Regions from separate parts of the Mesorhizobium sp. B3-1-7 genome, predicted to be linked through region 1. Evidence: riboswitches for the same ligand, from Rfam matches in the RefSeq annotation. Region 1 holds a riboswitch; each other region holds the start of a gene.
The links. Region 1 has a riboswitch for cobalamin ahead of bluB (5,6-dimethylbenzimidazole synthase). Riboswitches for the same ligand answer to the same signal wherever they lie in the genome.

Region 2: another riboswitch for cobalamin. It lies ahead of FJ417_RS30775 (CbtB domain-containing protein); the one in region 1 lies ahead of bluB (5,6-dimethylbenzimidazole synthase).
Region 3: another riboswitch for cobalamin. It lies ahead of FJ417_RS11910 (DUF1636 family protein); the one in region 1 lies ahead of bluB (5,6-dimethylbenzimidazole synthase).

Annotation. Positions count from the first base shown of each region.
Region 1 covers NZ_VFTL01000010.1:147,791-151,444, forward strand. Annotated here, with positions in the region: gene FJ417_RS11155 (DUF2277 domain-containing protein) at 7-273, opposite strand; gene FJ417_RS11160 (exodeoxyribonuclease VII small subunit) at 319-570, opposite strand; gene FJ417_RS11165 (histone deacetylase family protein) at 574-1,500, opposite strand; cobalamin riboswitch at 1,615-1,792, shown strand; gene bluB (5,6-dimethylbenzimidazole synthase) at 1,835-2,566, shown strand; gene FJ417_RS11175 (hypothetical protein) at 2,669-3,652, opposite strand.
Region 2 covers NZ_VFTL01000053.1:25,273-28,926, reverse strand. Annotated here, with positions in the region: gene FJ417_RS30785 (hypothetical protein) at 22-606, opposite strand; gene FJ417_RS30780 (CbtA family protein) at 658-1,398, opposite strand; gene FJ417_RS30775 (CbtB domain-containing protein) at 1,559-1,768, opposite strand; adenosylcobalamin (AdoCbl) riboswitch at 1,769-1,912, opposite strand; gene FJ417_RS30770 (histidine phosphatase family protein) at 1,998-2,570, shown strand; gene FJ417_RS30765 (PilZ domain-containing protein) at 2,720-2,992, shown strand; gene FJ417_RS30760 (MAPEG family protein) at 3,016-3,429, opposite strand; gene FJ417_RS30755 (SRPBCC family protein) at 3,491-3,654, opposite strand, start outside.
Region 3 covers NZ_VFTL01000011.1:144,804-148,457, reverse strand. Annotated here, with positions in the region: gene FJ417_RS11915 (efflux RND transporter periplasmic adaptor subunit) at 1-1,122, opposite strand, end outside; cobalamin riboswitch at 1,456-1,662, shown strand; gene FJ417_RS11910 (DUF1636 family protein) at 1,858-2,241, shown strand; gene FJ417_RS11905 (ABC transporter ATP-binding protein) at 2,238-3,026, shown strand; gene FJ417_RS11900 (ABC transporter substrate-binding protein) at 3,059-3,654, shown strand, end outside.

The DNA of each region.
Region 1 (3,654 bases):
GGATCCTCAGGCGAAACGCAGCGCCGACCTGGCCTTCGCCTTGGCCGCCTCTTCCTCGCGATTGCGCGGTTCCTGGTTGGTTTCGAGCGAATCGATCAATTCGCGCGCGACAGCTGTGATCGCCTCGACGGCATGGTGGAAGGCATGTTCGTTGCGCTTGGAGGGCTTGGTCGAGCCGCTCAGTTTGCGCACGAATTGCAGCGCTGCGTCATGCACTTCGTCATTGGTCGCCGGCGGCTCGAAATTGGCCAGGGTCTTGATGTTGCGGCACATAGCTTGAACTCCTTACCTGCTTTCTTTGCCCCACCGTCGTCCAAATTACTCAGCGTCGAGCGGCTCCGTTCCAACCGGTTTGCCGTCGCGCGACAGCCTGATCTTCTCGACCTTGTCCTCGGCCGCTTTCAGCAGACGGTCGCAATGCGCCTTCAGCGCTTCGCCGCGCTCGTAGATCTTGATCGACTGGTCGAGCGGGACGTCGCCGCGCTCAAGATCATCGACGATCTTCTCCAGCGCGTCGAGCGCCTGTTCGAAGCTCATCGCCTTGACGTCCTCATTGCCTTCCAATGCCATAGCCTATCCCTTCATCAGCCGCCCGACATGGGCGGCGACTGAAAATGCCAGTCCCTGCAGATCGTAGCCGCCTTCCAGCAGGCTGACGAGCCTGTTGGAGCTGTGGCGGCCGGCGCGCTCCATCAATTGCCCGGTCGCCCAGTCGAAATCGTCCTCGGTCAGGTTGATCTCGGCGAGCGGATCGCGGTGGTGCGCGTCGAAACCGGCGGAAATGATGATCAAGTCCGGCGCGAACGCATCGATCGAGGGCAGCACACGCGACAGGAAGGCGTCGCGGAACAGGTCGCTGCCGGTCTGCGGCGCGAGCGGCGCATTGACGATGTTGCCGGCGCCGGTTTCGCTTTTCGCTCCGGTACCGGGATAAAGCGGCATCTGGTGCGTCGAGCAATAGAGAACCGACGGGTCGTCCCAAAAAATGTCCTGTGTGCCGTTGCCGTGGTGGACGTCCCAGTCGACGATGGCGACGCGCTCGACCTGATGCTTCTTCTGCGCGTAGCGGGCGGCGATCGCGGCCGTGTTGAACAGGCAGAAGCCCATCGCGGTGGTCTTTTCGGCGTGGTGACCCGGCGGACGGGCGGCGACGAAGACGTTGGCGGCACGGCCCTCGAAGACGTCGTCCACCGCCGCGTTGGCGCCGCCGATCGCCGTCACCACGGCCTGCCAGCTTTTCGGGCTGGCGCTGGTATCGGCGTCGATCGAGACGATGCCGTTCTCAGGGATCGCCGCGCGCACGCGCTCGACGAAATCCTCGGGATGCGCATAGAGGATCGTTTTCTCATCGCCTTCGGGCGCCTTGACGCGGTCGAGCGCCGAAAAAGCCTCGTCGTCGAGCACGCGTTCGATGGCGCGCAGGCGGTCGGGCCGCTCGGGATGGCCGGGCGGCGTGAGGTGTTCCAGAAAGATCGGGTGCGTGTAGAGACGGGTGGCCATGGCGCCTAATCTAGGCACCGGCGGCGCGGATGACCATGTTTGAAAGCCGAATGGCTGGGGAAAATTGCGCCAGCCCATGTCGCTGGCGCCATTGGCGCGGCGCAAGCTTCGCGGTAAGGTTCTTCGCTGCCTGGTGCCCGCGACGCGGGAGAATCGGGAACACGGTTGAACTCCGTGGCGTGCCCAACGCTGTGAGGGGGACCGCGCCGGCAAAGCCACTGTCGATGACGGGAAGGCGCCGGATGCGGGAGGATCCCGAGCCAGAAGACCGGCCCGGCAGACATGGTTTTCCGCTTGGTCAGGCGGGGGACTGCTTGTCGCAAGGGGAAAAGCGATGACGGCAGCAGCGATCGCCGCGAGCGGCGACGACTTTGACCAATTGGCGCGCGACGCGGTCTATCGGGCGATGTTCACCAGGCGTGACGTGCGCAGCCATTTTGTCCCCGACGACCTCGATGACAGCGTGTTGGCGCGGCTCATCACCGCCGCGCATCATGCGCCGTCGGTCGGCTACATGCAGCCGTGGAACTTCATCGTCATCCGCGACGCAGGCAGACGTCGGCAGGTGCGCGACCTGTTCCTCGCCGCGCGCGAGCAGGAACTGCCGGCGATCGAGGCGGAACGGCAGGCGCTGTACCGCAAGCTTAAGCTCGAGGGCATCTGCGAAAGCGCGCTCAATTTGTGCATCACCTGCGACCGGCAGCGGTCGAAGGATTCGCCGCTCGGGCGCTGGCACAATCCGGAGATGGACCTCTACAGCACCGTCTGCGCGGTGCAGAATTTCTGGCTGGCGGCGCGGGCCGAGGGTGTCGGCGTCGGCTGGGTCAGCATCATCGAGACGGAAGCGCTGAAGCAGCTCTTGTCGATCCCGGAACATGTGACGCCGATCGCCTATCTCTGCGTCGGCCGCGTCTCAGCCTTCGCGCCGAAGCCCGATCTCGAGGCGCATGGCTGGGGCAAGCGCCTGCCGCTGCCGGAGCTTGTGATGAGCGAGACTTTCCGCGGCGCCGGCGAGGCGCCGCTCAAATCGGCGATCGCAAGGCTAATGCATGTCGCGCAAAAGTGACCTCGGTTTTGCGACAACGACATGCATCAAGCAACGACCTAAAGCGCGTCGCGTGAATCCGTTTCGACGCGACGCGCTTTAGGCGGTCCTTCGAAATCCTGATCAAGCGGCCCGGGGCGTATCCCAGCGCGAGCCGCCGCCGAAGGAGCCCAGCGCCTTGTCGCGCAGTTCCCTGAACTTGGATGAGGCCTCGGCCAGCCGGTGGTCCCATTCGGGATTGGGCACCTGGCCCTCGATGGCTTCGAAATAAACCTGCATCAGCGAGGCAATGGCGAAGGGCTCGATGAAGGCCGCCTTGAAGGCCCAGGCAAAGACGATGGCCAGCACGAAAGCCCAGCCGGCAAGCTGACCCGGCATGACCCAGAGGATCGCGGCCGCGGGCGCCAGCATCAACAGGAAGATGACGAAGGACACGCCCCACATGATCGCCGCCAGCCAGACGGCGTTCTTGACCATGTGCTTGCCGTTCTGGGCGTAGAGGACGACACCTTGCCTGGCCGTCTCGAAGGGCGAGTTCGAATTGATGCGGATGTTGTAGCCGAGGATGATCTCGTCGACATAGGTCAGCGAGATACGGATGACGGTGTTGATGAAGCCGACCAGGCCGCTCAGGCCCGGGATCGGCAGGAAGGCGGCTATGCCGCCGATCAGGCCGGTGATGGCGCGGATGGCGCCCTTGACCAGTTGGTCGACGACGAAAAGGATGTTGGCCTCGGCGAAACGCTGGGTGACCACTTCCTTGGCATAGGCGATCTGGTTCTGCCCGTCAGGGACATCGTGGCCGTCTATCAGATGCGCCATGACGGCGATATGGCCCGCCTTCAGCACATAGAGGATGTATTCGCGGATCCAGTAGACGGCGATCGACACGACGCCGAAGCCGACCACGCCGCCCCACAGCGCGAAGGACATCGGCCCGTCGGGATCGGTCGAGATGTGGCCGACGCCGTAGCCGACGCTGGCGCCCGTGCCGGTCGCCATGATGTAGGCGACCGTGATGCCGAAATAGACGATCATGCGAAAGACGATGAACGGCCATGTCCGCATCATGATGGACACCGACTTGGCGATGCTGAAGTCCCACATGC
Region 2 (3,654 bases), on a different contig from region 1:
ACGCCAGCGCGCAGCGCTCGGCTAGGCCGCGCGGGCGCGCGGCGTGCCGAAGATGGACCATGCGGCGACGACGAGCGCCGCCATCGTGGCAAGCAGCACGCAGAGGCTCGGCAGATGGAAGACCATGTCGCGCCATCTGGGCTCGACGACGGCGCCGGTGCTGAAAGACTCGCCGCTATACTGGCACAGGATCCACGACGCGCCGCTGCGCACCATGTCGGCGTCGATATCGGAGATCAGTGCTTTCGCGTTGCGTTCGGCTGAGGGCATCGTCGCCATATGGGTGAGCAGCGCCTTGGCGGTGGCGAGGTAGGCGTGGCTGCATTCGTTGAAGGGGCTCTCCTCGTCGGCGAGGCTTCCCGGCATCAGGCCCCACAGGCAATAGGTGTATTGCAGGTTGCCGTGATTGTAGAGCCGCCGGAAGGTCGGGTCGGTCGCGGTCTGGTGCTGGGCGAGCTCGAGGATCTCGCCGCGGTGGCGGGCGATCACGGCCATCTGGCCGTGGGTCAGGCTCGGGATCTGGATGCCGGGAGGAGGCGGGGCAAAGGATCCGCTATGCGCTTCGGCGGGTACCGCCGCCGTCATGATCGAAAGGGCGATCGCCAAAAAGAAAATGGCCGCCAGGGCAAGGAACCGTGGCGGTCGACGCATCGGATTTCAGGCGAAGCGGCGGGCGGGGCTGCGCTGGTCGCGCGCCGCGACCACGCGCTCGGCAACCGCGCCGAAGCCGAGCCCGACGACGGTCCATAGCACAAGCTGGATGCCGAGCGAGGCGACGCGGAACTGCCACAGCACCGTCGCCGAGAAGTTCTCCGGTACTTCGTTGATGTCGGGCAGGGCTGCCTTCACCAGTGCGAAGACGACGAGGAAGGCCAGCCCAGCCACGATCGAGGCGTTCCAGGCGCCGAGCCGGGTCCACAGCCGCTGCGCCAGGCCGACCGCCGCCACCATCGTCGCGATCGAGACCACGATCATGATGAAGAACAATTCCGTGCGGTAGCCGATGGTCTCGGCATTGCCGACCGCGGGCGGGTTGGCCGGGTATTTGAGGCTGGGCACCACGATCACCGCCAGGAAGCCGAGCAGCGCTATGAGCGCCGAAGTGCCACGGGGCCCAAGCGAACCCAGCCGGCCATAGGCATAGGCGAAGACCAGCGAGAATAGCCCGCCGAGGGCGGCGCCATAGACCAGCACGCCGGTTGCGAGACCGATGCCAGCCTGCGTGACGCGGCTGACCATCTCGGGCTCCGGCGCCTCGCCGGCCGCCTGGGCCTGCTGTTCCTCGAAGGCGATCGCCTTGTCGACCTGCGGCTCGCCATAGACGCGGGCGAAGGCGAATGCCAGAATCCCCGCAACCAGCCCGACAAGCATGCCGCGCAGCAAAAGTTTTCCGACCATGTCGTTAACCCTCTAAGCAATTCCAGGAAAAGTGCGTAGCGGTTTTCCGTCCGGAATAGCGTTAAACCAACCCAGCAATTCCAGGAAAACTGCGTGCCGGTTTTCCGTCCGGAATCGCGTTAGACCAAAATCGAAGCGAGTTCAGCGATGCTGAACCGCCTTAGTGGCAGGGGAAGCCGAGCAGGTGGCGGCCGTCATGCACGAATTCGTGCACATAGGTGCCGCGGAGCAGCGACGTCGCGCCTTCTTCCGCCCCGACGAAATAGATCGCCAGCATCAACAGCAGGCCGGCGAAGATGGCCCACGGCAGAAGCTCGCGAACCGGAATCGCAACCGGACCGTAGCTGGGGGCGAAGGTGGTGTCGGACATATTGACCTCCCGTGGGATACTGCGTCCCGTTGATCGAACAATGCTGCGGAATAAGGCCTGACTTTCGGCTGGTGCCGATCACAGTGGCGCGACCGTGCCGGACTCGCACCAGCTTCCAATCCCGTATAGCGCTAAAACACTTGTCAGCACTTCGTTCGCCTGTCAACGACATGTAATGGCCAACACGGCTTCGCGCGGCCGAAATTTCACTGGACCACGGAGTTTTGGGATGCTCGCCCGCCTGACGATGATCGCAAGCGGCGCGACGCAGGCCACGCGCAAGGGGCGTTTTCCGAGTGACGAGGCGCCGGAGCCGCGAGCCTTCGAGCGTGCCGGCGCGCTGGCCGCTTCGCTGCGCCGCGCCGACCGCGTCTGGACAAGTCCGGCGCTTGCCGCGCGGCAGACGGCGGAGGCGCTCGGCCTGGCGGCGACGGTCGAGCCGCTGCTTGGCGAACAGGATTTCGGGCGCTGGGCCGGCAAAGGCTTCGAGGAGGTGCAGGCAGAAGATCCGGAAGGCATGGCGGCCTGGTTCGCCGATGCGGAAGTGGCGCCCCATGGCGGCGAATCGCTTGCCGCCGTCGCCCGGCGCGGCGCCGCGCTGATGGAGCGCCTGGCTTCCGAGAGCGGTCATACCATCGCGCTCACGCACGCCCTGCCGATCCGCGCGGCCATGGTGCATGTTCTGGGCGCGCCGCTTTCCTCGGTCTGGAAGATCGACATCGAGCCGCTGTCGCTCACCGAATTCCGCAGCGACGGCCGCCGCTGGGTGCTGCACACGAGCGGGGTCATCGTCTCTGGTTGAACCCTCTGGGCATGAAAGATCCCGATGAATGCGGTCGGCCTATGAAGCTGCCGTTCCGCGTTTCAGTGATTGCTAACGGAACGGAAACGCCTCGCTGCTATGGTGCTGCCCTGTTGCGAGGAGAGCCTTGCCTGAGGAGCCCGCCGGATATGGCCAATTTTCCCGAGACCGAGCGCCGTCTTCATGCGCGCGAATTCGTGCTCAAGGAAGCCACGATCATCGCCGCCGGCGTCAGGATCGGCTGCTCGGTCAGAAATCAACACGAGCAAGGTGCGGAATTGCGCGTCGGCGCCGATGTGGAGATCCCGGACCGCTTCCTGCTCGAGGTCCCGGCCGACGATACGGTCTATCGCGCTTTGGTGCGGTGGCGGCGCAACGACCGCGTCGGCGTGGCGCTCTACAGCAACGCGCCGAAGGACTGATGCGCGGCCGAAGCGAAAGCTGCTCAGCGAAGCGCCGCCCACCCCGTCACGAGGATGAGAACAAACGTGACCAGCGCGCCAGAGACATAGAGGATCGTCCTGACGCTGCCGCCCTTGGCGGCGTTTCCCCCACGCAGGTAGATGACCATGTGTACGAGGCGTATCGCCAGGTGAACCCAGACAAGCACGGCGAGCGTCACCGGGCCGACACCGACCATCATCGCCAGCATCACGGGCACGACGAAAGGGGCCAGCGCCTCGACCGAATTCATGTGGACGCGGTCGATCCGGTAGAGACGGTTGTCGTCGTCCGCCGGGACGACCGGACCCGAAAGCTTGCCCGCAAATCCCTTGGATGAGCCGGAATAGACCGCCAGCGCCACCGACAGGAGACAGAGCGCAAGCACGCCGAGCGTGCTCAGCCAATAAGCTTCCATTTTCCGCGCTCCTTCCAATGGCTGTCGTGCGGGCCAAGCCCTTCGGTACCGGGTGGTGCTGTCAGGCTGCCCAGGAAAAGAGGTTCTGGAACCGCTGCAGGTAGAGCGGCCAGCCCTGATCGCTGTCGACCCCGCCGCGCACGCTTTCCCAGCCTTGGCCATGCCGCTCGATATGGCGGTGCTCGATTTCGACGCGGGTGCGGTTTTCCGCCTCGGCCGTGAAGC
Region 3 (3,654 bases), on a different contig from region 1:
GTGTTCCCGCAGCCGGTTTACGCCGGCAGTGACGACCCGGTCGCCCTTGGTGAGCCCGGCACTGACGACTACGCGGTCGGTCTCGTAGCGGGCGATGGTGACCGGCTTGAGCTCGACAGCCGACGAGGCCGACACCACCCAGACGGCGGGCTTGCCTTCCTTGTCGAACAGCGCGCTGCCCGGCAGCAGCACGACAGGAGCGCCGGCGATCTCGACGCGGCCGGCGACACTTGCGCCGAAGCGCATCTCGTCAGGCGCATTCTCGAGCGAAACCTTCACCTGGAAGGTGCGGGTGGCGGCGTCGGCCATCGGCGCTATCTCGCGCACAGTGCCGGCGGTCGACACCGCCGGATTGCTGAGCAGCGAGACGGTGACGGCGGGTATCTTTCGACCGCGCCGGTCGCTGGTAAAGGCTGCTTCCGCGATAGAGAACACCGCGTCGCGGCTCTCCGGATCGGCGACGCGTACCACCATCTGCCCAACATTGACCGATTGGCCGGCCTCGGCGCCGGTGGCGGTGACGATGCCGTCGAATTCGGCCCGGAGCTCGGTGTAACCGAGCTGGTCCTTGGCCATCGCGAAGGCGATGTTCGCCGATTTCAGCTTGGCCTCGGCCGAGCGCAGATTCTTTAGCGTCGCGTCATGGTTGGCGCGTGTCGTGAAACCCTTGGCGAGCAGCGCGCTGATACGCGCTTCGGCGGCGCTGGCTTCCACCAGCACGGCCTCGGCCGCTGTCACATCGGCTTCCGCGCTGGCCAGCCGGTTTCGATAATCCTGGTCGTCGACCCGGGCGAGCACCTCGCCCTTTTTCACCGTGGCGCCGACCTCGGCGGTGCGCTGGATGAGCTTGCCGGAAACGCGAAGACCGAGATCGCTCTCCAGCCTCGGCTTGATCTCGCCGATGGCGACGCGGTTATCCGCGACGGGTTCCGGCGAGACCGAAACTGCCTTGACCAGCTTGGTTTCGGGCGTGCCCGGCGCGACGTTCGATGCTTCGCTTCTGGCGCCGTGCCAGACCATCACGGCACCGCAAGCGAGCGCGGCGATCGAGCCGGCGACAAGGCGGCGCCTGAGCGGCTTGTTGTGCCCAAGAGGACTGTTGTGAAAACGTGCGGCAATCATGTTGTCTCCATGCCCAAGGTTGCGGCCGCGCTTGGGAGGACGCGGCGGCCGGGAAACTGCGTTGGCTGGCAGGGGATCAAGGCGTTGCAACCTGTCTTTCGCCAGCCCGATCTTTTTGCGATTTCGGCTCCGGCAAATCCCGAACGGTTTCTGAAAATTTTCCGATGTTTGGGTGAGACGGCGCGAGGAGGGATTGACTGCTACGCATTCGCTGGTATGTAACGTTATTACATATCATAACGAGAATCGAACCACGAATGCATTTCTCCAGGCAGGTCGCTTCACGCGGTGATGAACGCGCGCAGAAGCCGTTGCGACTCGCGCGCGGACAACCTACGATGGCTGCGTCATGGTCCCCGAGCCGCAAGGCGAGGGGTGAAAAGGGAACACGGTGAGATCCGGTCTGGATTGAACCCGTGGCTGCCCCCGCAACTGTGAGCGGCGAGCTCCATCCGAAACGCCACTGGCCGGCAAGGCTGGGAAGGCGGATGGCGCAACGACCCGCGAGCCAGGAGACCTGCCATCGACATGAGTTGACCGGACGGGGTGTGCCGGGAGGAGACGCGGGCACCGGTCTTGTCGGCCGGCTCGTCCAGCATCCTTCCGTCGCCATTTTGGAAAGTGACGGAAATGTTGGACGCCTCGAGAGCAATTCCAGGAAAAGTGTGTAGCGGTTTTCCGTCTGGAATTGCGTCAAAACAAAGAGATAGAGCGGTTCGCCGTTTCCGTGAAACGGTGAAACGCTCGAGCCATCGCATCATCGTCTGTTCGCTGTGCCGCGATACCGTGACCGGGCTGAGGTCCGGCGAGGGTTTGTGCGCCGACCTGCGCTCCAGGCTTTCCTTGCAGCCGGCGCCTTCCTTTGCCATCGAGACCATCGACTGCATGGCCGGTTGCGCGCGGCCGCTCACCGTGGCCTTCATGGCGCAAGGCAAAGCCACCTATCTCTTCGGTTCCATCGACAGGGGCACCGACGCCGGCGCGCTGGTCGAATTTGCCAGGCTCTATGCCTCGCTGCCCGACGGCTGGTGCAATTCCGGCCAGCGCCCGGCAAGGATCGCCGGCAAGATACTGGCGCGCATCCCCGCCGCGGGTAAGGCCAGGGAGCAAGTCCGGTGAGCGCGCCCCTGCTTGAAGCCCGCGATCTGGGCGCCACGGCAAACGGCCGGACGCTGGTCGAGGATGTCAGCCTATCGCTGGCGGCGGGTGAGCGCCTCGCCATCATCGGCCCGAACGGCGCCGGCAAGACGACTCTGCTGCGCATGTTGTGCGGGGCGTTGTCGCCGAGCCACGGCGAGGTTCGCCTGGCCGGCCGCCGGCTGGACAGGATCACCGCCGCCGAGCGGGCGCTCAGCATCGCCGTCGTCGGCCAGACGGATCAGCCGGATCCACGGCTGGCGCTCATCGACTATGTCGAGCTTGGCCGCGTCCCGCATGCCGGCCTGAGGCGCCGGCACGACGACCGCGACATCGTCGTCGAAGCACTGCGCCGGACCGGGCTCTTGCCACTGCTCGCGCGCAGCATCGGCTCGCTCTCCGGCGGCGAGCGCCAGCGCGCGCAGCTCGCCCGTGCCATCGCGCAAGAGCCGAAGATCCTGTTCCTCGACGAGCCGACCAACCACCTTGACCCGCGCGCCCGCGCAGAACTGCTCGAACTGGTGGCCGAATTCAGCATGACCGTGGTCGCCGTGCTGCACGATCTCGCCTTGGTGGCGCCCTTCGCCACCAACGTCGCGGTGATGAGCAACGCCCGGCTGCACGCGCTGGCACCGCCGCGCGAGGCGCTGGCGCAGCCGCATATCCGCGAGGTTTTCGGCATCGACGTGCTGCGCCTGCGGCACCCGACCGAGGACCGCGAGCTCACCGTCTTCGAGCTGCCCACGCGCGCTTCCTCGCCATCCTGAACCTGCCCAACCCAAACAAGGAGCACCATCCCGTGAAACGCCTCGCTTTGTCGTTTGCCTTCTCGCTTCTCGCCTCGGCCGCCTTCGCCTTCCCGGTCACCGTCGACAGCTGCGGCAAGGCGCTCACCTTCGATGCACCGCCAAAACGCGCCGTCATCCAGGACCTCAACATGGCCGAGATGGCCTTCGCGCTGAAGCTGCAGCCGTCGATCGTCGGGCTTACCGGCATCACCGGCTGGTACAAGGTCGGCCCCGAGTTCAAGGCGGAGCAAGGCTCCATCCCGGAGCTGGCGCCAAAATATCCGACGCTGGAAAACCTGGTCGCCGTGCAGCCGGATTTCTTCTTCGCCGGCTGGTATTACGGCATGAAGCCGGGCGGCGAGGTCACGCCCGACACGCTCGCCCCGCACGGCATCAAGACGCTGGTGCTGACCGAAAGCTGCGTCCATCTCGACAAGAACCGGCCCGCCGCCTCGATGGACTTGCTCCATGGCGACGTCGAGAAGCTCGGCAAGATCTTCGGCAAGGAGACGGAGGCCGAAAAGCTGGTCGCCGGCTGGAAGGCTGAGCTTGCCGATATCACCGCCAAGGTCGGCGACCGCAAGGGCACGCGCGTGTTCCTCTACGA